DNA from 3 places in the Rugosimonospora acidiphila genome. Region 2 is predicted to be linked to each of the others. Evidence: riboswitches for the same ligand, from Rfam matches in the RefSeq annotation. Region 2 holds a riboswitch; each other region holds the start of a gene.
What was found. Region 2 has a riboswitch for cobalamin ahead of ABEA87_RS24155 (CbtB domain-containing protein). Riboswitches for the same ligand answer to the same signal wherever they lie in the genome.
Positions count from the first base shown of each region.

Region 1 (6,857 bases), on a different contig from region 2:
CCGGCAGGTCATCGAGCCGCGCCGGGGCGAGCCCTGGTTCCCGGACGCCTACGCCGCGTTCGGCCGGGTCTGGTCGGGCGACCCCACGGACGCCGACTGGCAGGCGCTCACGCCGTTCACCTATGGCCGGTGGGACGCCGCGGCGCGGGCCCACGCGGCCGGGATGGATGCCGCGAGGAACGACGCGGTCGCGGCCCAGTACTACTCGGAGGGCGCGCTGGACCCGCCGGCCACCCGGGCCGCCCTGGCCGGTCTCGCGGTGCCGGTCCTGCTGGTCGCGGGCGAGTACGACCCGTCGCTGCCCCCGCATCGCGCGGCCGAGTACGTGGGAATGTTCGGTCGGGCGGAGTTGGCCGTGCTGCCGGGCGGCGGCCACTATCCCTGGCTCGACGACGCGCAGTGGTGGGTGCGGACCCTGACGGGGTTCCTGGACTGAGCGATCGCGCGGTGCCCGCCGAGCGATCGCGCGGGTGGCCCCCCAGCCGCACGTCCCGGGCCGCGCGGGCTCGCTAGTGCGAATCCGGGCGGCGCAGCGTCAGTGACTGGAACCAGTGGCCGCCGACGTCGACGGGGTGGAAGTCCAGGACGTCGAACCGCGCGCCGGTGGCAAAGCCGAGCAACTGCTCGTTGGTGCGCCAGGAGAAGAACCGCGGCGGCACGTGCTCGTCCCCGTCGATCGGGCCTTCGGCGCTCTCGTCCCCGCCGTACACCCCGATGAAGAACAGCCCACCGGGGCGCACGATCGCCCGGACCGCCGCCAGGACCGCGGGCAGGTCGTGATTGGGCACGTGTAGCAGGCAGTTCATCGCGTAGACCGCGTCAAACGAGCCGGCCGGGAAGTCCAGCCGCAAGAAGTCCATGACGTGGGCCTTGAGGCCCTTGGCTCGGCAGCGCTCGACCATCGCCGCCGAGAGGTCGGCCGCGACGACGGCGAGGCCCGCCTCGTGGAAGTAGACGCTGTCCTGCCCGGTACCGGCGCCGATCTCCAGCAACCGGCTGCCCGGCGCGAGTCGCTGCCCGAACGCCTGCCGTTCCGCCAGCTTCCACGGCTGCTTGTCGAGGCTGTCACGCCGGGCCGCACCCGCGTCGTACGCCTCGCGCAACGGGCCGAGGACCTCGTCGTACCGGGGAGTCATGCCCGTCATTATCGACAGACGTGGGCGAGCACGCACCCCACGGCCGCGCGTCCCGATGCGGTGGAAACCGGCCCGCGGTCCCCGTCTCGCCAGTGCCCGCCGCGGTGTTCGCGGTGCTGGCGGACCCGACGACCCATCCCGCGATCGACGGCACCGGCCGGGTTCAGGAATCCGTCGACCGGGCGCCGCTGATCGAGGTGGGGCAGATCTTCCGGATGAGCATGTATCACGCTGGCCCTCCAGGCGGTCACTACCAGGTGGTCAACAAGGTCCAGGTGTTCGACCCGCCGCGCGCCGTCGGCTGGCTGACGGGGCAGGAGAAGGGCGACGGCGACCTGGAGTTCGGCGGCTGGATCTGGCGCTACGACCTGGCGCCGCTCGGCCCGCCCGAGACCGAGGTCACGCTCACCTACGACTGGTCGGCGGTGCCGCAGTTCATCCGGGCGCGGGGCATCCGGTTTCCGCCGTTCGGCCCCGGGCATCTCAGAAACTCGCTGCGCCACCTGGCCAAGCTCACCGCACCGGCGGTCCCCGACCCGGACACCCGGTGATCGAGCGAGTCGTAGCTGTCGGTGATCCGGGCCCCGGATCGCCGCGCGCCGATGCCGCCCGTACCGGCGGCCCCGGACACTACGAGGCGGTACCCGTGGGGGCGGTGCTTGCGGGGGCGGTGCTTGCGGGGGCGGTGCGCGCGGATTCGGCGTCGGGGTCCCGCAGCGCCGCGTCGATCAGCACCTCGGCCGCCGCCCGTGCCTGCCGGGCCGCGTCGCTGGTTCCGGCGATCGCGGCCGTGGTCTGCGCTCCCTCGGCGAGGATCGCCAACTGCGCGGCGAGCGACGAGGACGCGCCGGCCTCGACCACGAGTTCGGTCAGCCGGGCCTGGAACTGCGCCTTGTGCGCGCGCACGATCTCGGCGATCCGGGGCGAGGTGGCGCCCAGTTCGCCGAACGAGTTGATGAACATGCAGCCCCGGAAGTCGTCCTGGTCGAACCAGCGGGCCAGCATGTCGTAGATGGCCACCAGGCGTTGCCGGGCGCCGCCCGCCCGGACCGCGTCCTCGACCAGGTCGTTCCACAGCCGGTGCCGGCCGTGCAGGACCTCCTCGACGATGGACTCCTTGGACGGGAACAGGCTGTAGAGCCGCTTGAGCGAGACGCCCGTCTCCGCGCGCAGCGCGTCCATGCCGACCGCCTGGATGCCCAGGGCGTAGTACAGCCGGTCCGCGGCCGCGAGGACCGCCGCGCGCACTGCCTCGTCGCCCGGTCTCCGATTCGCCTCGCTCACGGTTCGTCTCGCCTCGCTCACGTTCCGTCCCCGATTCGCGGTTGGTGACGCCTCTCACCCGACTGGTCCCGCTCCCGCCAGTGCGCCAAGAACGACCGTTCTCTACACTACCTCAAGGAGCGGAGAACGAGCGTTCTCTAGCGTTCAACGGAGGTTCAGATGCCTTTCATCACCGTCGGCTCGGAGAACAGCGCGAGCATCGACCTGTACTACGAGGACCACGGCCAGGGGCAGCCCGTCGTCCTTATCCACGGCTACCCGCTGGACGGGCACTCGTGGGAGAAGCAGAGCGCGGCGCTGCTGAAGGCCGGCTACCGGGTCATCACCTACGACCGCCGGGGCTTCGGCCGCTCCAGCCAACCCACCATCGGTTACGACTACGACACCTTCGCCGCCGACCTGAAGGTCGTGCTGGACACCCTCGACGTCACCGACGCCGTGCTGGTCGGCTTCTCCATGGGTACCGGCGAGGTCGGCCGCTACCTGGGCACCTACGGCTCGGGGCGGGTCGCCAAGGCGGCGTTCCTGGCCTCCCTGGAGCCGTTCCTGCTCAAGACCGGCGACAACCCGACCGGCGTGCCGCAGGAGGTCTTCGACGGCATCATCGCCGCCGCCACGGCCGACCGGTACGCCTGGTTCACCCAGTTCTACAAGAACTTCTACAACACCGACGAGAACCTCGGCACCCGGCTGTCCGAGGAGGCGCTGCGCAACAGCTGGAACGTGGCGGCCGGGGCGTCCTGGTACGCGTCGTCCGAGGTGGTGCCGACCTGGCTGGAGGACTTCCGGGCGGACATCAAGAAGATCGACGTACCGGCGCTGATCCTGCACGGCACGGCGGACAACATCCTGCCGATCGACGCGACCGCGCGCCCGTTCCACCAGGCGCTGCCGCAGGCGGAGTACGTCGAGATCGACGGCGCCCCGCACGGCCTGCTCTGGACGCACGCCGACGAGGTCAACAAGGCCCTGCTCGCCTTCCTCGCCAAGTAACCGAGCCTCGCGAAGTAACCGAGCCTCGCGAAGTAACCGAGCCTCGCCAAGTAACCGAGCCGGGTAAGCGACTGGTCTGGTCGCCGGACGCGCCGGCCAGGCCGGTCCCGAACGCTCACGTCCCGGCACCGGGCGGCCAAGCCGCCCGGTGCCGTCGCACCGGCACCGCGACGGGCCTCAACCGCGAGATTTCACGGCAGCGGGATCGGCGTGGAGGGGACCGGCGGGCCGGGCGCCGCCGAGGTGGCCTGAGACGTGCGCCGCGTTGACGCGCGGCCCGCGATCGGGCAGCATGCCTGATGGAGCGGCAGTGGAGGAACTCGGTGAGATTCCGAGGCGGTCCCGCCACTGTCACCGGGAAGCGACTCTCCACTCGTGGTCACGACGGCGCAAGCGGTTGGAAGGCCGGGGAGAAGCGACGATCCGGGAGCCAGGACACTCCGGCCGCTCGTGTCGTTTCACCGTATCGCGGGCGTGGACACCCGCGGAGGGAGCTTGAGCGTGACCGTGCGCGTGAGCGGGTTTTGATCCCGCCGTACCCGTTCTCCGCCGTCGTCGGGATGTCCGATCTGAGCCTCGCGCTGCTGCTCAACGCCGTCTCGCCGGCGATCGGCGGGGTGCTGGTGCGCGGCGAGAAGGGCACCGCCAAGTCCACCATGGTCCGGGCGCTGGCCGGCCTGCTGCCCGAGGTGGACACCGTGGCCGGCTGCCGGTTCGGCTGTGACCCGGCCCGTCCGGAGGCGCAGTGCCCGGACGGCCCGCACGATCCGGCCACCCCGTCGGCGCGCCGTCGCGCCGCCCTCGTCGAGCTGCCGGTCGGTGCCACCGAGGACCGCCTGGTCGGCGCACTGGACCTGCAGCGCGCGCTGACCGAGGGCGTCAAGGCGTACGAGCCGGGCCTGCTCGCCGCCGCGCACCGGGGGGTGCTCTACGTCGACGAGGTCAACCTGCTCCCCGATCACCTGGTGGACCTGCTGCTGGACGCCGCCGCCATGGGCCGCGCGTACGTGGAGCGGGACGGCGTCTCGGTGCGCCACCCGGCCCGCTTCCTGCTGGTCGGCACCATGAACCCGGAGGAGGGCGAGCTGCGCCCGCAGCTGCTGGACCGCTTCGGTCTGGCCGTGGACGTGGCCGCGCCCCGGGATCCGGGACAGCGCGCCGAGGTGGTGCGCCGCCGGCTGGCCTACGACGCGGACCCGCAGGGCTTCGGCGAGCGCTGGGGCCAGTCCGAGGCGGAGCTGGCCGCCCGGATCGAGGCGGCCCGCGAACGGCTGTCCATTGTGGAGCTGCCCGACGCCGAGCTGCGCCGCATCGCGCATGTATGCGCGGCGTTCGAGGTGGACGGGATGCGCGCCGACATCGTCGTGGCCCGCACCGCCACGGCGCTGGCCGCCTGGGCCGGCCGGCCGGCGGTCAACGAGCAGGACGTACGGGACGCGGTGCGGCTGGCGCTGCCGCATCGCCGCCGCCGCGACCCGTTCGACGAGCCGGGGCTGTCCGAACAGGCGCTGGACGACGCCATGCGCGACGCGGCCGACGCGGCCGATGGGCCGGATGGACCGCAGCCGCCCGACGACGACCCGGGCGGCCCGGGCTCCGGCGGCGGCCCCGACAACGGCCCGGACGACAACGGCCCGCGGGGCAGCGGCCCGCAGGATGGTGGCCGACAGGACAGCGGCCCGCAGGATGGCGGCCCGGACGGTTCGGGGGGTGCCCCGGAGGGCGACGGCCCGGCGCCGAAGAGCGCCGCCGGTGCCGGCACTCAGGTGTCCTCGGCCGACCAGCCGTACCGGGCCCGGCTGCTGGCCGTGCCCGGCACCGGGGCGGGCTCGCCGCAGGGTCGGCGCTCCACCGCGTACACCCGATCCGGCCGGGTCGTCTCCGCCCGCCCGCCCGGCCCGCACACCACCGGCCTGCACCTGGCCGCGACCCTGCTCGCGGCGGCACCGCACCAGGCCGCCCGCGGCCGCACCGGCCCGCTCGTGCTGCGCGCCGAAGACCTGCGGGCCAGCGTGCGCAAGGGCCGGGAGGCCAACCTCGTGCTGTTCGTGGTCGACGCGTCCGGGTCGATGGCGGCCCGGCAGCGCATGCGCGCGGTCAAGGGCGCGGTGCTGTCCCTGCTGCGCGACGCCTACCAGCGCCGGGACAAGGTGGGTCTGGTCACCTTCCGGGGCGAGGCGGCCGAGGTCGCCCTGCCGCCCACCGGTAGCCACGACATCGGCGCGGCACGGCTGCGCGAGCTGCCCACCGGCGGGCGTACCCCGTTGGCCGCCGGGCTGACCACCGCGGCCCGGGTGCTCGCCTCGGCGCGCCGGCGCGACCCGCACCGCCGCCCGCTGCTGATCCTGGTCACCGACGGCCGGGCCACGGCCGGCCCGGATCCGGTGTCGGTGACCCCGGCCCTGTCGGGTACGGCCTGCGTCGTGGTGGACTGCGAGTCCGGCCCGGTACGCCTGGGCCTGGCCGCCCGGCTGGCCGGCGCGCTGTCGGCCCGGTACCTGCGCCTGGACCAGCTGTCCGCCGACGGCCTGCGCGCCGTCGCCACGGGAAGCGCGGCCTGATGCCGCAGGGGAAGGTCGAGCGGGTACCCGACGACGGGCTCACCACCCGGCAGCGACGGCGAGCGCCGGTGCTGGCCGTGCACACCGGTGCCGGTAAGGGCAAGTCCACCGCCGCGTTCGGGATGGCGCTGCGCGCCTGGAGCGCCGGCTGGCCGATCGTGGTGTTCCAGTTCGTAAAGAGTCCTAAGTGGAGGGTCGGTGAGGAGTCCGCGCTGCGCGCGCTCGGCGAGCGCCACGCCGCGACCGGGCAGGGCGCGCCGGTCACCTGGCACAAGATGGGCGAGGGTTGGTCCTGGCTGGCGCGCCCCGGCGACGAGCGCGACCACGCCGCGGAGGCGGCCGAGGGCTGGGCGCAGGTCAAGCGGGACCTCGCCGCGCAGCGGTACCGGTTCTACGTGCTCGACGAGTTCACCTACCCGATGAAATGGGGCTGGGTGGACGTCGCCGACGTGGTCACGACCCTGGCCGACCGGCCGGGCAGCCAGCACGTGGTGGTCACCGGCCGGTACGCCGCGCCGGAACTGGTCGAGGCGGCCGACCTGGTCACCGAGATGAGCAAGGTGAAGCACCCGATGGACGCCGGGCGCAAAGGGCAGCAGGGCATCGAATGGTGACCCTGCCGCGCATCGTGGTGGCCGCGCCCGCGTCCGGACACGGCAAGACCACGGTCGCCACCGGCCTGCTGGCCGCGTTCGCGGCGCGCGGGCTTTCGGTGGCCGGCTTCAAGGTGGGCCCGGACTACATCGACCCCGGCTACCACGCGCTGGCCAGCCACCGGCCCGCCCGCAACCTGGACCCGACCCTGGTCGGCGAGGACCTGATCGGGCCGCTGTTCGCGCACGGCGCGGACGGCGCCGAACTGGCCGTCATCGAGGGCGTGATG
Region 1 covers NZ_BAABJQ010000024.1:21,049-27,905, reverse strand. Annotated here, with positions in the region: gene ABEA87_RS31000 (alpha/beta fold hydrolase) at 1-436, shown strand, start outside; gene ABEA87_RS30995 (class I SAM-dependent methyltransferase) at 510-1,145, opposite strand; gene ABEA87_RS30990 (SRPBCC family protein) at 1,229-1,687, shown strand; gene ABEA87_RS30985 (TetR/AcrR family transcriptional regulator) at 1,767-2,420, opposite strand; gene ABEA87_RS30980 (alpha/beta fold hydrolase) at 2,580-3,413, shown strand; cobalamin riboswitch at 3,702-3,876, shown strand; gene ABEA87_RS30975 (putative cobaltochelatase) at 3,938-5,974, shown strand; gene cobO (cob(I)yrinic acid a,c-diamide adenosyltransferase) at 5,974-6,588, shown strand; gene ABEA87_RS30965 (cobyrinate a,c-diamide synthase) at 6,582-6,857, shown strand, end outside.
Region 1: linked by a shared signal. The riboswitch ahead of ABEA87_RS30975 (putative cobaltochelatase) and the one ahead of ABEA87_RS24155 (CbtB domain-containing protein) in region 2 are both predicted to bind cobalamin.

Region 2 (6,857 bases):
GAGGAGGTGCGGATCGACCCGTTCGTCCGGCAGGCCGTCGCCGACCTGCTGGGGCGCGACGACGATGCGCTGGTACGCGCCGACGTCCGGGCGCTCGCGGCCCGCATCGGCCTGGCCTGACCCTCGGGCAGGGCATAACGGAACACTGTATAGCAATAGCCGCATGTGTCATGTACCCGTCCTTACACGCTATTGGCTGACTTATCACTGACATGCGACATTGCCTGTGCCCCCCTCGATCCATCACAGTCCCTTCGACGAAGGAGCGGCTCGCGGTGTCGGTAACCCAATCGGAGAAGTTCTCGGACAACACGCTGAACGGAAACGCCCCCAGCAGCCTGAGCACGGCTGCGGCGCGCAACCTGGCAACCACCACCAAGTCCGCTCCCCAGATGCAGGAGATCACCTCTCGCTGGCTGCTGCGGGTGCTGCCGTGGGTCGAGGTCACCGGCGGCACCTACCGGGTGAACCGGCGCCTGTCCTACGCGGTCGGCGACGGGCGGCTCACCTTCACCAACACCGGCGCGCAGGTGCGCGTGGTCCCCGCCGAACTGGCCGAGCTGCCGCCGCTGCGGGGCTTCGAGGACGAGGACGTCCTCAGCTCGCTGGCCGATCGGTTCGAGCAGCGCGAGTACGCGCCGGGAGAGGCCATCGTGCAGGCCGACACGGCTATCGACCGGATCCTCGCCATCGCGCACGGCAAGGTGACCAGGCTCGGCGCCGGCGAGTACGGCGGCCACAGCGTGCTGGGCGTGCTCGCCGACGGCGATTACCTCGGCGACGCGGCGATCGTCAGCCGGGAGGCCCGATGGGACGCCACCGTGCAGGCCGCGACCGCCTGCATAGTCCTCGAGCTGCCGGTGGCCGCGCTGCGCAACCTCATCGACCGGGCGCCGGCGCTGCGCGCGCACCTCGACGCGTTCGTGGCGGCGGCCGGCAAGCCGCAGAACAAGCTCGGCGAGGCGGCCATCGAGACGGTGGCCGGGCACAGCGGCGAACCGCCGCTGCCCACCACCTTCGTCGACTATGAACTGTCGCCCCGCGAGTACGAGCTGTCCGTGGCGCAGACCGTGCTTCGGGTGCACACCCGGGTCGCCGACCTGTACAGCCAGCCGATGAACCAGCTCGAACAGCAGCTGCGGCTGACCGTCGAGGCGCTGCGCGAGCGGCAGGAGCACGAGCTGGTCAACAACCGCGAGTTCGGCCTGCTGCACAACGCGGACCTGCGGCAGCGCATCCACACCCGGTCCGGCCCGCCGACCCCGGACGATCTGGACGAGCTGCTCTCGCGGCGCCGCAGCACGCGCTTCATCCTGGCGCACCCGAGGGCGATCGCCGCGTTCGGGCGGGAGTGCAACCGGCGCGGCCTCTACCCGACCAGCACCGAGCTGACCGGGCACACGGTGCCGGCCTGGCGCGGGGTGCCGATCCTGCCCTGCAACAAGATCCCGATCAGCGGTACCCGCACCACCTCGATGATCGCCATGCGTACCGGCGCCGAGGATCAGGGCGTCATCGGGCTGCACCAGACCGGGCTGCCGGAGGAGTACGAGCCAAGCCTGTCCGTGCGGTTCATGAGCATCGACGAGAAGGCCGTGATGAACTATCTCGTGAGCGTGTACTTCTCGGTGGCGGTGCTGGTGCCGGACGCGCTCGGCGTGCTGGAGGGCGTGGAGGTCGGCCACTACGGCGACCTGCCGCAGGTGCCGACGCCCCGGGCCGGGAGCTGACCGGTGACCGGGACCGAAGCGCCATCCGGTGGGCGGGTGGCACCGCCCGCCCGGCCGGCGCCGGGGAGGCGGTGAGCCGGTGCCCGCGTTCACGCTGCCGGACTTCTACCTGCCGCACCCGGCCCGGCGTAACCCGCACGAACAGCACGCCCGCGAGCACACCACGGCGTGGGCGCGCCGGATGGGCCTGCTGGACTGCCCGGCGCCGTCCGGCGGGCTGGTCTGGGACGAGGCCGACCTCGCCGCGCACGACTACGCGTTGATGTGCGCGTTGACCCACCCCGACTGCGACGCCGAGACGCTGGCTCTGATCACCGACTGGTACGTGTGGGTGTTCTTCTTCGACGACCACTTCCTCGAACTGTTCAAGCAGAGCCGCGACATCGAGGGTGGCCGCCGGTACCTGGGACGGCTGGAGGAGTTCCTGGGGCCGGCGACCCGGCAGCCGGAGAACCCGGCCGAGACGGCGCTGGCCGACCTCTGGGCCCGTACCGTGCCCGCCCGGTCGGACGGTTGGCGGGAGCGGTTCGTCGCCGTCACCCACAACCTGATGGTCGAGTCGCTGTGGGAGCTGGACAACATCTCCCGGCACCGGGTGGCCAACCCGATCGAGTACATCGAGATGCGCCGCCGGGTCGGTGGTGCGCCCTGGTCGGCGACGCTCGTCGAGGTGGCCACCGGCGCCGAGGTGCCGGCGTCGCTTTCCGAGACCCGGCCGCTGCGGGTGCTGCGGGACACCTTTTCCGATGGCATCCACCTGCGCAACGACCTGTTCTCCTACGAACGGGAGGTGACCCGCGAGGGCGAAAACGCCAACGCCGTGCTGGTGTTCGAACGGTTCCTCGACGTGCCCGCGCAGCGCGCCGCGGACCTGGTGGGCGAGCTGCTCACCTCGCGGCTGCAACAGTTCGAGCACACCGCGCTCACGGAGATCCCGTTGCTGTTCGCCGAGCGCGGCACCCCGCCGCACGAGCAGGTCGCGGTGTGCCGGTACGTTCAGGCGCTGCAGGACTGGCAGGCCGGTGGCCACGAGTGGCACACCAGATCCAGCCGGTACACGAAAATCATCCGGCGGCCGCCGGTGCTTGTGCCGGGGCTGTCCGTCCCATATTCGCTCGCGTCCTCGGGGCTCGGACGGCGGATCGCCGCACACGACCACGTGCTGGCCGACCGGCGGGTCGGGCACCTGCCGCTGCCCGACCTGTACATGCCGTTCCGGTTCCGGGTCAGCCCGCACCTGGCCGGGGCCCGCCGGCACACGGCGCGGTGGGCCGCGGACATGGGCATGTTCGCACCGGTCGCCGGCCGTCCGATGTGGACAGCCGGGCTGTTCGCCGGCTTCGATCTCGCGTACTGCGCGGCGATGATCGCGGCCGACGCGACACCCGAGCAACTCGACCTCGCGGCTGACTGGCTCAGCTGGGGGACCTACGGCGACGACCTCTACCCGGTGCGGTGGGGCCGGGTCGGCGACTTCGTCGGGGCCAAGGTGGCGACCGCACGCTTGTCGCTGTTCATGCCGTTGGACGGCGGGGCGCCGGCCGGCACGCCCACCTCGCCGCTGGAGGCCGGCCTGGCCGACCTCTGGCGGCGCACCGCGGGCCCGATGGCTCCGCAGGAGCGCCACCCGTTCCGCGCCGCCGTGGAGGACATGACCTCGGCGTGGCTGTGGGAGATGGCCGGCGAGGCGCAGCGGCGCGTCCCGGACCCGGTGGACTACGTCGAGATGCGGCGGGCCACCTTCGGGTCGGAGCTGACGGCCGGCCTCGCCCGGCTGCGGCTGGCCACCTCGGTGCCGCCGGAGCTGTTCGACACGCGCGTCGTGAGGCAGCTCACCAACGCGGCGCAGGACTACGCGTGCCTGGTCAACGACCTGTTCAGCTACCAGAAGGAGATCGAGTACGAGCACGAGCTGCACAACCTGGTCTTCGTCCTGGAGCGCTTCCTCGGCTGCGCCGCGGCCACCGGCCGGGACCTCGTGGCGAAGCTGATGCGGGAACGGATGCGCCAGTTCGAGCACCTGGTGGCCGTTGAGCTCCCGGCGCTCTTCGAGCACGACCGCCTCGATGAGGCCACCCGCGCCGCGCTCATCGGCTACGCGGACCAGCTCAAGGACTGGTTGTCGGGGATCCTGGAGTGGCACCGCGCGAGCGCCCGGTACGCACCGGGTGCCCTCGCCGCGCGGTTCGGCCGGGCCGCCATGGTTCCCGCGCCGGCCGGTGGCCGAGATCGATCGACGGTCTTCGTGGCGGGGTGATTGACGCGGCTCGCCGGGGTCCGTACTGTCAAGGTCACGTGATGGTGTGAGGAAGCTGGTGAGAGTCCAGCACGGTCGCGCCACTGTGAGCGAGTCACCCGGGTCGGGTGGTTCGTGAGTCAGATACTTCGCCGTCGCGTTGCCCCGTTGGAAGAGGGACGCAAGATCCCTGAAGGAGGCCCGTCGTGAGTTCTGTTTCTGGTTCCCGGGAAACGTCGACGCCGCTGGTGTTGCCGGTGTCGAAGTCGGTGCTCTGGTTGGCCGGCACGGTCGTGCTGGCGCTTCTGGTGTATTACTTCATCGGGGTGGACCAGGGCGCCTTGTCGATCTTCGGTAGTGACATGCACGTGCACGAGTTCGTCCACGACGGCCGGCATTTCCTCGGCTTCCCCTGCCACTGACGGCGATCAGCGGACGGGTGGACAACCGAACATGGAGAAGAGACTGATCCTGCGCGGCGTGCTCGCCGGCGCGGTGGGTGGTCTGCTGGCGTTCGTCTTCGCACGGATTTTCGCGGAGCCGGTGATCCAGCGGGCGATCAATTACGAGAGCGGCCGGGACGCCGCGCAGGAGGCGCTGGACAAGGCGGCCGGGTTGCCGATGCCAGCCGACGGTCCGGATATCTTCAGCCGGACCATCCAGGCGGACGTGGGCATCGGCGTGGCGCTGATTTTCTTCGGGATGGCGATGGGTGCGCTGTTCGCCGTGGCGTACTGCGTGTGCCTGGGGCGTACCGGTCGGCTGCGACCCCGACCGTTGGCGATGCTGGTGGCGGCGGGCGGTTTCCTGGGCATGTACCTGGTGCCGTTCCTGAAGTATCCGGCCAACCCGCCGGCGATCGGGCACCCGGACACCATCCGGCAGCGGGGCTTCCTGTACCTGTTGATGGTGGGTTGCACGCTGGCGCTGCTGATTCTGAGCGTGTGGTTGGGCAAGCGGCTACGGCCACGGTTCGGCAACTGGAACGCGAGCCTGTTGGCGGGTGGGGTGTTCGTCGTCGCGGTCGGGATCGTGATCGTGATCCTGCCGTCGTTGGGGCACCTGGCGGCCAACCAGTCGTATGGCAACCACCTGACCGAGACGCCGCAGCCGTTGACCGATTCGGGCGGGCACATGGTGTACCCGGGTTTCCCGGCCGACGCGCTGTTCAGCTTCCGGCTGTACTCGGTGGCCGCGCAGTTGCTGATGTGGACCGCCATCGGTCTGGTGTTCGGCCCGCTGGCCGCCCGGCTGCTGGAGCCGAGCGCGGCCGCGGCGTCTCGGGGACGGCAACCCGAGCCGGTCGGCGCCTGACCCCGATCCGGAAACCCGTAGGGTCAAGGCCGTGCCACCCGATCAGCTGGGCCCCGAGGTCGACGCCGGACCTGTGCTGCGCGCCGCCGCGCGGATCGGCCCCTACTTCGCCTGGGAGCCGGGGGACGGCGGGCCCGACTGGCGACCGCTGCGGGAGCTGCTGGACGCCGAGGTGATCGCGGAGCGGGTTGCCGCCGGGCGGCGGGCACTGGCGCGGATGTCCGGGCTGGGCATCGAGGACCTCGGCGAGCGGGTGGTCGCCTCGATCGTCTTCCTCGGCCTGGCGTCCCGGCTGCTGTCGCCGCCGCTGGCCGCCGTGGCGGTCGGGGGCGCGCTGCCGCTGCCGGACGCCCGCCGGATGTGGTGGCGTCCGGTCGATGGCGGACCGATCCCGATCGCCTATCGAGGTCTCGTCGCCGTCGACCGCGCCGGTCACGACGCCGCTGCCGTCGCGGACGCGCTGACCCGTACGGCGATCCGGGGCCTGGTCGAGCCGGTGCTCGACGCCTTCCGCGACCGATTCGGCGTCTCGCCACACGTGCTGTGGGGCAACGTGTCCTCGGCGCTGGGCGGCGCGGCTGGGATGATCGCCGATGCGATGCCCGGCCACGCCGAGGCGGCGGCGGCCGTCGTCGAGCGGGCGCTTGCCCTGCCCCCGCTGCGCGGCACCGCCACCCTGGCCCGCCCCGACCCCGGCCGGGCACGCTGGTTCCTGGTGCGGCGCAACTGTTGCCTGTACTACCGCATCCCGGGCGGCGGTACGTGCGGCGACTGCGTGCTCACGCCGGAGCCGATCCGGCGGCGGCAGTGGCAGGCGGTGCTCAACCGCTGACCGCACCACCACCGCCGGATCACCACTACCGCCGCGCCACCTCCGTGCTACGACCGCCCGGCGGCCAGGAGCTCGGGCAGCTCGGCGATCGTGATGACGTCTGCCTGCCGCGGAAAGATCTTGCGGGTCAGCAGGTCGTGTACCTCGTGGTCCGGGTCGGCGCTGCCGTCCGAGAGGACGAGCACCCGGTAGTCGCGGTCGGCCGCGTCGCGGACGGTGGACAGCACGACGCCGCTGGTGCTGACGCCACCCAGGATCAGCGTCGTGACGCCCCGGTCGCGCAGCTGCCGGTCCAGATCCGTGGTGGAGAAGGCGCCCACCCGGGTCTTGCGGACCACTATGTCGCCGGACCGGGGCGCGACCTCGTCGTGCACGGCGGACTCGGGCGAGTCGTTGCGCAGGTAGCCGCCACCGTGGAGCCGGGCGAACGTCTTGTTCTCCGGCGGGATCGCCGAATAGTCCTGGTCCTCGAACGCCACCCGCACGTAGCCGACGTGCGCGCCGCTGTCGCGGGCCGTGGCGATGGCGCCGGACAGCCGGGACAGCAGCGCGTCGGCGTCCGCGAGCGAACCGAGGATCGCCGGCTGCAGGTCCATCACAAGCAGCGCGGTGCGCCGCGGGTCGAGGACGGGGGAGGGGTCGGTCACTGGTGCTCCTTGTTGTGCTCCGGCGCGCGGGTCGCGGCCGGGGGTCTCGGGCCGCGCGGAATTCCGTAGGCGGCGATCGGCGAGGGTCATCAGCAGCG
Region 2 covers NZ_BAABJQ010000015.1:136,794-143,650, reverse strand. Annotated here, with positions in the region: gene ABEA87_RS24170 (helix-turn-helix domain-containing protein) at 1-120, shown strand, start outside; gene ABEA87_RS24165 (family 2B encapsulin nanocompartment shell protein) at 276-1,730, shown strand; gene ABEA87_RS24160 (terpene synthase family protein) at 1,810-3,987, shown strand; cobalamin riboswitch at 4,013-4,137, shown strand; gene ABEA87_RS24155 (CbtB domain-containing protein) at 4,173-4,388, shown strand; gene ABEA87_RS24150 (CbtA family protein) at 4,420-5,280, shown strand; gene ABEA87_RS24145 ((2Fe-2S)-binding protein) at 5,312-6,112, shown strand; gene ABEA87_RS24140 (MFS transporter) at 6,160-6,857, opposite strand, start outside.

Region 3 (6,857 bases), on a different contig from region 2:
AGATGGCCCCTCGGCCGCCCGTCGACCAGGTCCCGATTACGCAGCCGGGTCGCGCTGGCATCGCGCGGCTGGCGGGCCAGCTCGGCCAGCGCCGCCGCCCGCGCCGCCGGGCCGGTCGATGGATCGACGATGGCCCGCTTGAGTACCGCTCGGCGCTCCGCGTGCCGGGCCACCATTTCCCGGCGCCGGATGTCCTTGACGACCTTGCTCTTCTTCGCCATGCTCAGCGCTCCTCACGAAACTCGACGTGCCGGCGCGCCACCGGATCGAACTTGCGCAACACCAGCCGGTCCGGATCGTTGCGCCGGTTCTTGCGGGTCACGTAGGTGTAGCCGGTTCCCGCCGTGCTGCGCAGCTTCACGATCGGTCGCACCTCGGTGCCGCGGGCCATCAGAGCCTCACCCCTCGCATCGGGTTCCACCGCCGAGTGGTGCGCCGGGACGAGCGGGAAACCGCGTTACCGGGGCCGGGACCGGCGCCGGTGATTTCACATCGTCGAGACATGGGGCTCCTCCTTCGAGACAACGGTGGGCACCGGGCGGCCCGCCGCGGGCCATCCGGTGGGCCCGGCCGCGAGGATCGGGGGGTTGCGTGAATCGCGGCGGGCGCTGTCTATAATGACAATCGTTTTCAACTAAGTCCAGTGGGGGCACCAGGTCGTCACCGACCGCCCCGACCGGCGACGCCCCGGACGCCCAACAGGAGGAGCAACCATGAAGCGCGACATCCACCCCGCGTACCGCCCGGTCGTGTTCCGCGACCGCAGCGCCGACTTCGCCTTCCTCACCCGCTCCACCGCCACCAGCGGACAGACCATCGAATGGACCGACGGAAACACCTATCCCGTCATCGACGTCGAGATCTCCTCGGCCAGCCACCCCTTCTGGACCGGCCGCCAGCGCTTGATCGACTCGGCGGGTCGGGTCGAGAAGTTCCGCGCCAAGTACGCCCGCAACCGCTGACCACGACCGCACCAGGAGAGCCCCTCACCATGGCCGTACCGAAAAGGCGCACCTCCCGCGCCAACACCCGCCACCGCCGCGCCCAGTGGAAGGCCACCGCCCCCACCCTGACCCCCTGCCCCTGTCCCCGTCGAGAGACCGTCGTGCCGCACCGCGCCTGCCCGCACTGCGGCCTCTACCAGGGCCGCCAGATCCTGGACGTACCGTGACCGGCCGGCTGCCCGTCACCGTGCTGTCCGGCTTCCTCGGCGCCGGCAAGACCAGCCTGCTCAACCACGTCCTGGCCAACCGCGACGGGCTACGGGTCGCGGTCATCGTCAACGACATGAGCGAGGTCAACATCGACGCGTCTCTGATACGCGACGGCGGCCAGTTGTCCCGCACCGAGGAGCGCCTCGTCGAGATGACCAACGGCTGCATCTGCTGCACTCTGCGCGAGGATCTGCTGACCGAGGTCGCGGAGTTGGCGCGGCGAGGCGGGATCGACTACCTGCTCATCGAGTCCAGCGGCATCTCCGAACCCATGCCCGTCGCCGCCACCTTCGCCTTCGGCCTGGACGGCGACCAGGTGCTCGACGACCTGGCCAGCCTGGACACCACGGTGACGGTGGTCGACGCGGCCACCCTGCTGGCCCTCATCAACGCCGGGGAGTCGCTCGAGGAACGAGGCCTCGCCGCCTACGACGGCGACGACCGCGGCATCGCCGACCTGCTGGTCGATCAGATCGAGTTCGCCGACGTCATCGTGGTGAACAAGACCGACCTCCTTCCCGGCGACGACCTCGCCACGGTCCAGGCCCTCATCACCCGGCTCAACCCCTCGGCACGGCAGGTGCGCGCCGTCCACGGCCGCGTCGATCCGCGGCAGGTCCTGCACACCGGACTGTTCGACCTCGCCCGCGCCGAGACCGCACCCGGCTGGGCGGCCGAGCTCAATAATGAACACATCCCCGAGACCATCGAGTACGGCATCGCCAGCACCGTGTTCCGCACAGCCACCCCGTTCCACCCCGGGCGGCTATGGGACCTGTTCACCGACCGGCTCACCGACCTCGGAGTCGTGCGCTCCAAGGGATTCCTCTGGCTCGCCAGCCGACCCGAGGTTCAGGCCCTGTGGTCACAGGCCGGCCCGAGCGGAGCGTGCGACCCCGTCGCCGTACCGGTCGCCGCCTCCGGGCAGTGGCCGGACGATCCGGCCGAACGCGCGGAGCTGAGGGGCCGGTGGCATCCCGTCTTCGGCGACCGCCGCCAGGAACTGGTCTTCATCGGCGTCGGGCTCGACACCGCCGCGCTGCACGAAGCCCTGTCTGCCTGCCTGCTGACCGACGAGGAGGTCCGCCGGGGTCAGGACGGGTGGCGGCGGCTGCCCGATCCGTTCCCGTCGTGGGACCTGTCGGAGCTGGACCACGCCGACCACGCCGCGATCGGCTCCGGTACCGCCTGACCCGGCGCCTCGACAACGGCGGCGCGCCACCGGGGGTCGGTGCGGCTATCAGTCCGCGTCCACACTGGTGAGCGCTTCGTCACGACCCGCCGGCGATGGAACCGTCATCCGGCACCAAACCGAACCACACCGGCCGCGCCCCTCCCGCAACAGCAGGCACGACACCCCGTGACCGTGCGCCCCGTCACATTCTCGCCCACCCGCCGCCTCTCCCCCGCACGCGGCGACAGTGGGCCACCACCGCGTCGACTATGCTCGCCGATGGCGCTGGTACGCCCGACCACCTGGCCGGGCGTCGCAAGAGGGAACCCGGTGTGAATCCGGGACTGCCCCGCAGCGGTGAGCGGGAACAACCGCCGTCACAAGCACTGGCCCGCCAGGGTCCGCAAAAGCGACGGCCAGTAGGCGACCGGACGTATGCGGTCATGCCCGCGAGTCCGAAAACCTGCCCGCGCCGCGCCCACGCCTCGGCGTGGGCGCCGCCGTCGACCTCGCGGGTGGGCCGAACGCGCGTACGCGTCATGACCGGATCGGTCGTGGCCTCGTCCGCCGTTGCGTTCCATGCCGCCGCTCTTTGCACGGAACGGAACGAACCGCACATGACCACACCTGGCCGGCCACCATCCGCCTCGCAACTGACCGTGTCGCAGATCATGGATCAGCACGACACCAACCTCATGGGCACCGTGCACGGCGGGCGCATCCTCAACCTCATCGACTCCGTCGCCGGAGTCGTCGCCGCCCGCCACTCCGAAGGCCCGGCGGTCACCGCCGCCATGGACGAAACCCTCTTCCTGCAGGCCGTGCGCGTCGGCGATGTCGTGCACGTCCATGCCCGGATCACCTGGGTCGGGCGCAGCTCCATGGAGGTCGCCGTCAAGGTGACCGCCGACCGGTGGGACCGCGCGGTGCCACCGACCACCGTCGCCACCTCCCACCTGGTCATGGTGGCCATCGACGACCAGGGCGACCCGCGACCCGTACCGCCACTGCTGCCCGAAACGGACGAGGACCGCGAAGCGTTCCACCACGCAGAGATCCGCCGCCAACACCGGCTCGCCCTACGCGAAGCCCTCGCCGCGCTCCACGCCGACAAAGCATCGGTGTGACCGGCGCGGCGTCCTCGTTGGCATGGCTGCCAGGCGGTGGCCTCAGCGGAAACGGCGTCCCTCGTCCCGGCGGTAGGCCCAGGCCGCCAGGAGTCCGGCGGCCACCGTCCACACGCCAAGCATGACGACCGACAGCGGACGGAGCGGAAAGTCGCCGACCGCGGCCCACATCAGTTCCACGGCGCCGCGGGTAGGCAGGTACGGTGCGACGGCCTCCACAAAGGACGGAGCCTGCCGCGGTGCGGACAGCAGCCCGCCGAGGAAGGCGAGCGGGAAGAAGATGATCTGAGCGACCGCGAGCGCGGCCTTCGTCGGCAGCGCGTAGCCGATGGCCAGACCCATGAACGTGAACGGGATCGCGGCCACGAATGCCGCGCCGATGCCAAGGAGCAGCCCGACCACCGTGGTGTGCGCCGCGGTCAGGAAGGCGGCGATCAGGATCACCGGTACCAGGGACAGGAGGGTCATGGCCAACCCGGCGATGACGCGCCCACCGAAGCGGGGCCCCGGACCCGCGGGCAGGGTACGGGTGTAGGGGTCCCAGGGCTCGGACCGGTCGGCCGCGACACCCACGCCGTATCCGAAAAGATTGCTGGTCATCACGGCGAACGTGACCATCGAGGCGGTCGCGAAGGTGGCGCCGGCCGGGTCGTCGCCGGTGAACGGGACGACGAAGAAGAGCATCGAGGCCGTGGGGAAGAAGGTGGAACCGAGGACGGCGATCGGCACGCGGAGCGTCTCGAGCAGGTGGAACCGCGCGTTGGTCAGGACCAGGCTCACGGGGAACCCTTTCAGGCGGCGGTCAGTTGAAGGAAGGCTTCCTCCAAGGTGGTGGGTCGGATCTCCAGGTCGCGGAACGGTACCGTCGCGGTGACGAGATCCCGGACAAGCTGATCGGGATCGGGGGTCAGCAGGTGCAACCGACCGTCTGACTCCGATGTGGACACCACCCCGCGCAGGCGGGGCAACGGGGTCGAGGCCATACTCACCCGGTGCACGCCGACCAGTCCACGGATGGCGGGGACGGTGTCGTCGGCGAGGACGCGGCCGGCGCCGAGCACGACCACCCGGGTGGCGAGGGCCTCGACCTCTTCGAGGTTGTGGCTGGTCAGCAGGACCGCACCCCCTTCGGCGTGGAAGGCACGGATCGCCTCCCACAGGACATGGCGGACCTCGACGTCGAGCCCGGTGGTGGGTTCGTCGAGGAAGACCAGGCGCGGTCGGCCGACGAAGGCCAGGGCGACGCTGAGCCGTCGCTTCTGGCCGCCGGACAGGCCGCCGGTCTGTCGCTTCACCAGTCCGTCCAGGCCGAACCGGGTGAGCACCTCGCCCCGCTCGAGCGGATTGTCGAAGTGGGCGGCCACGTAGTCGACGCACTCGCCGACGCGCAGGGTGGCCGGTAGACCGGTCTCCTGCGGGGTCAGGCCGATGTGCTGACGGCGGGCCGGGTCGCGTGGGTCGCCGCCGAACAGGGTGACGGTGCCGGAGCTGGGCCGGCGCAGGCCGACGAGCAGGTTGACCAAGGTGGATTTTCCGGCGCCGTTGGGGCCGAGCAGGCCGATCAGCTCACCGGGCTTGATGTCCAGGCTCACGCCGGCCAGGGCGAGTTCGCGGCCGTAGCGACGGGTGACGTCGACCGCACGTGCCAGGGTCATGGGGTCTCCTCGGATCCGGCGGCGTCGAGTAGTGCGTGGAGGGCGGCGGTGTACTCGTCGAATGCGAGCCGGCCGCGGCGACTCAGGCGAAGCAGGGTGGTCGGGGTGCGGCCGTGATGGGTCTTGGTCACCACGATGTACTCGGCGTCTTCGAGCTTGCGAAGGTGGACGGACAGGTTGCCGCCGGTCAAGCCGAGCAGTTCCTGGAGTCGGGGGAAGGCCATCTGGTCTCCCTCGCGCAGCGCCGAGAGCACCACGACGACCCGCAGCCGGACCTGGGCGTGGATGACCGGATCGAGGTCCGGCACGGGCGCGGTCATGCGTGACGCCGCCAATGCAGCCACACGACGAACCCGGCCACCAGGAGTCCACCGCCGCCCGCGACCGAGATGACGAGTGAGTGCCAGCCGGGCCCGGCCAGCACGCCCGCGATGTTGCTGATGCTCAGCCAGATGCCGAGCGCCATCAGATCCCGCGACTGCCAGGCCGCGCTGCCGGCCAGGTACAGCACGCCGACCAGGCCCACCGACGTAGCTGCCCACAGCAGGCCGACCTCCGACGCGGGTAAGAGGTCACTGAAGTGGACGCAGATGACGGCGTTGCCGGCGAACGCGGCCAGCCAGCTCAGCCCGTACCGCAGCCCGCGAACCGACGAGTCGCCGGTGATCTGGCGGTTCGCCCGGGCCCCGGCAACGCCGGACACCAGAAAAGCGATGATCATCAGGGCGAACAACGCGGCCAATGGGAGCCCGCTCGGCATGTTCACCCGGACCTGCTCGTGCGGGCCGTGACGCAGAAACAGCAGGCCGAACCCGACGAGCCAGGCCAGTCCCCACGGCCAGTAGATGAGCCGCGGGTCCGGACTCAAGCTGCGCACCGCGGCATCGCGCTGCGTCTCGATCAGCCGCAGCGACTCCGCCGCGCTGACCGGCGCCGCCTCATCCGTGCCCATGCGCGTCTCCTCGACTGACTTCAAACAACTTTGAAATGCAGACCTCAATGTACTTTGAAACGCAAACCTCGGCAACCCAGAACCCGCATCACCCACCCGGACGCGGCCAATGCTCCGGCGTCGGCGCTCTACCTCAGCGGGGTCAGGCCGGGTAGCCCAACTCCCGCCAGACGGCACGGGCCCGCGGGTGCAGCGGCACATCGAACGGCGTGGCCGGCGAGTCGATGACCATCCGGTCCAGTGGCAGCGGCGCCTGCCGGACCGGGCCGAGGTCCCAGACCAGGTGGTCCTTGGCGGACTCCAACCCGCGGCAGAACTGCTCGACGACCAGGTCGGAGGTGTCGGACCGGCAGAAGACCGGCCACCCGCTGTAGTCGATGGTGGGCACGTCGGCCGGCAGCGACGGGTAGAGCGACTTCTCGATGACGCCCCGCCGAAAGCCCTGGTGTTCGAGAATCCGCAGGTGCTCGTCGTCAATGGGAAGCAGCGAGGCCCCCGCGCCGGCCACCGCGTCGGCCCACAGGATCGTGCCCTCCTCGAAGATCGCGTCGATCTCTCCCGCCGCGAGCCGGCCGATCCGGTCCGTGTCGCCGCGCATCGGCATCGGCTGGTCGTAGCTCACGGTGCCGCCCCAGGCCGTGATGTCATCGAGACTCAAGCCGTGCGCCCGGAGCACCACGTCAACGGAGATGCTGGTCGCCGCGTCGAGGGAGCCTCGCACGGACACCCGCAGCG
Region 3 covers NZ_BAABJQ010000002.1:468,702-475,558, forward strand. Annotated here, with positions in the region: gene rpsN (30S ribosomal protein S14) at 1-221, opposite strand, end outside; gene rpmG (50S ribosomal protein L33) at 224-391, opposite strand; gene ABEA87_RS04780 (large ribosomal subunit protein bL28) at 391-504, opposite strand; gene ABEA87_RS04785 (type B 50S ribosomal protein L31) at 714-962, shown strand; gene rpmF (50S ribosomal protein L32) at 992-1,171, shown strand; gene ABEA87_RS04795 (GTP-binding protein) at 1,168-2,406, shown strand; cobalamin riboswitch at 2,658-2,873, shown strand; gene ABEA87_RS04800 (acyl-CoA thioesterase) at 3,006-3,515, shown strand; gene ABEA87_RS04805 (ABC transporter permease) at 3,558-4,295, opposite strand; gene ABEA87_RS04810 (ABC transporter ATP-binding protein) at 4,307-5,170, opposite strand; gene ABEA87_RS04815 (transcriptional regulator) at 5,167-5,490, opposite strand; gene ABEA87_RS04820 (transporter) at 5,487-6,122, opposite strand; gene ABEA87_RS04825 (TAXI family TRAP transporter solute-binding subunit) at 6,265-6,857, opposite strand, start outside.
Region 3: linked by a shared signal. The riboswitch ahead of ABEA87_RS04800 (acyl-CoA thioesterase) and the one ahead of ABEA87_RS24155 (CbtB domain-containing protein) in region 2 are both predicted to bind cobalamin.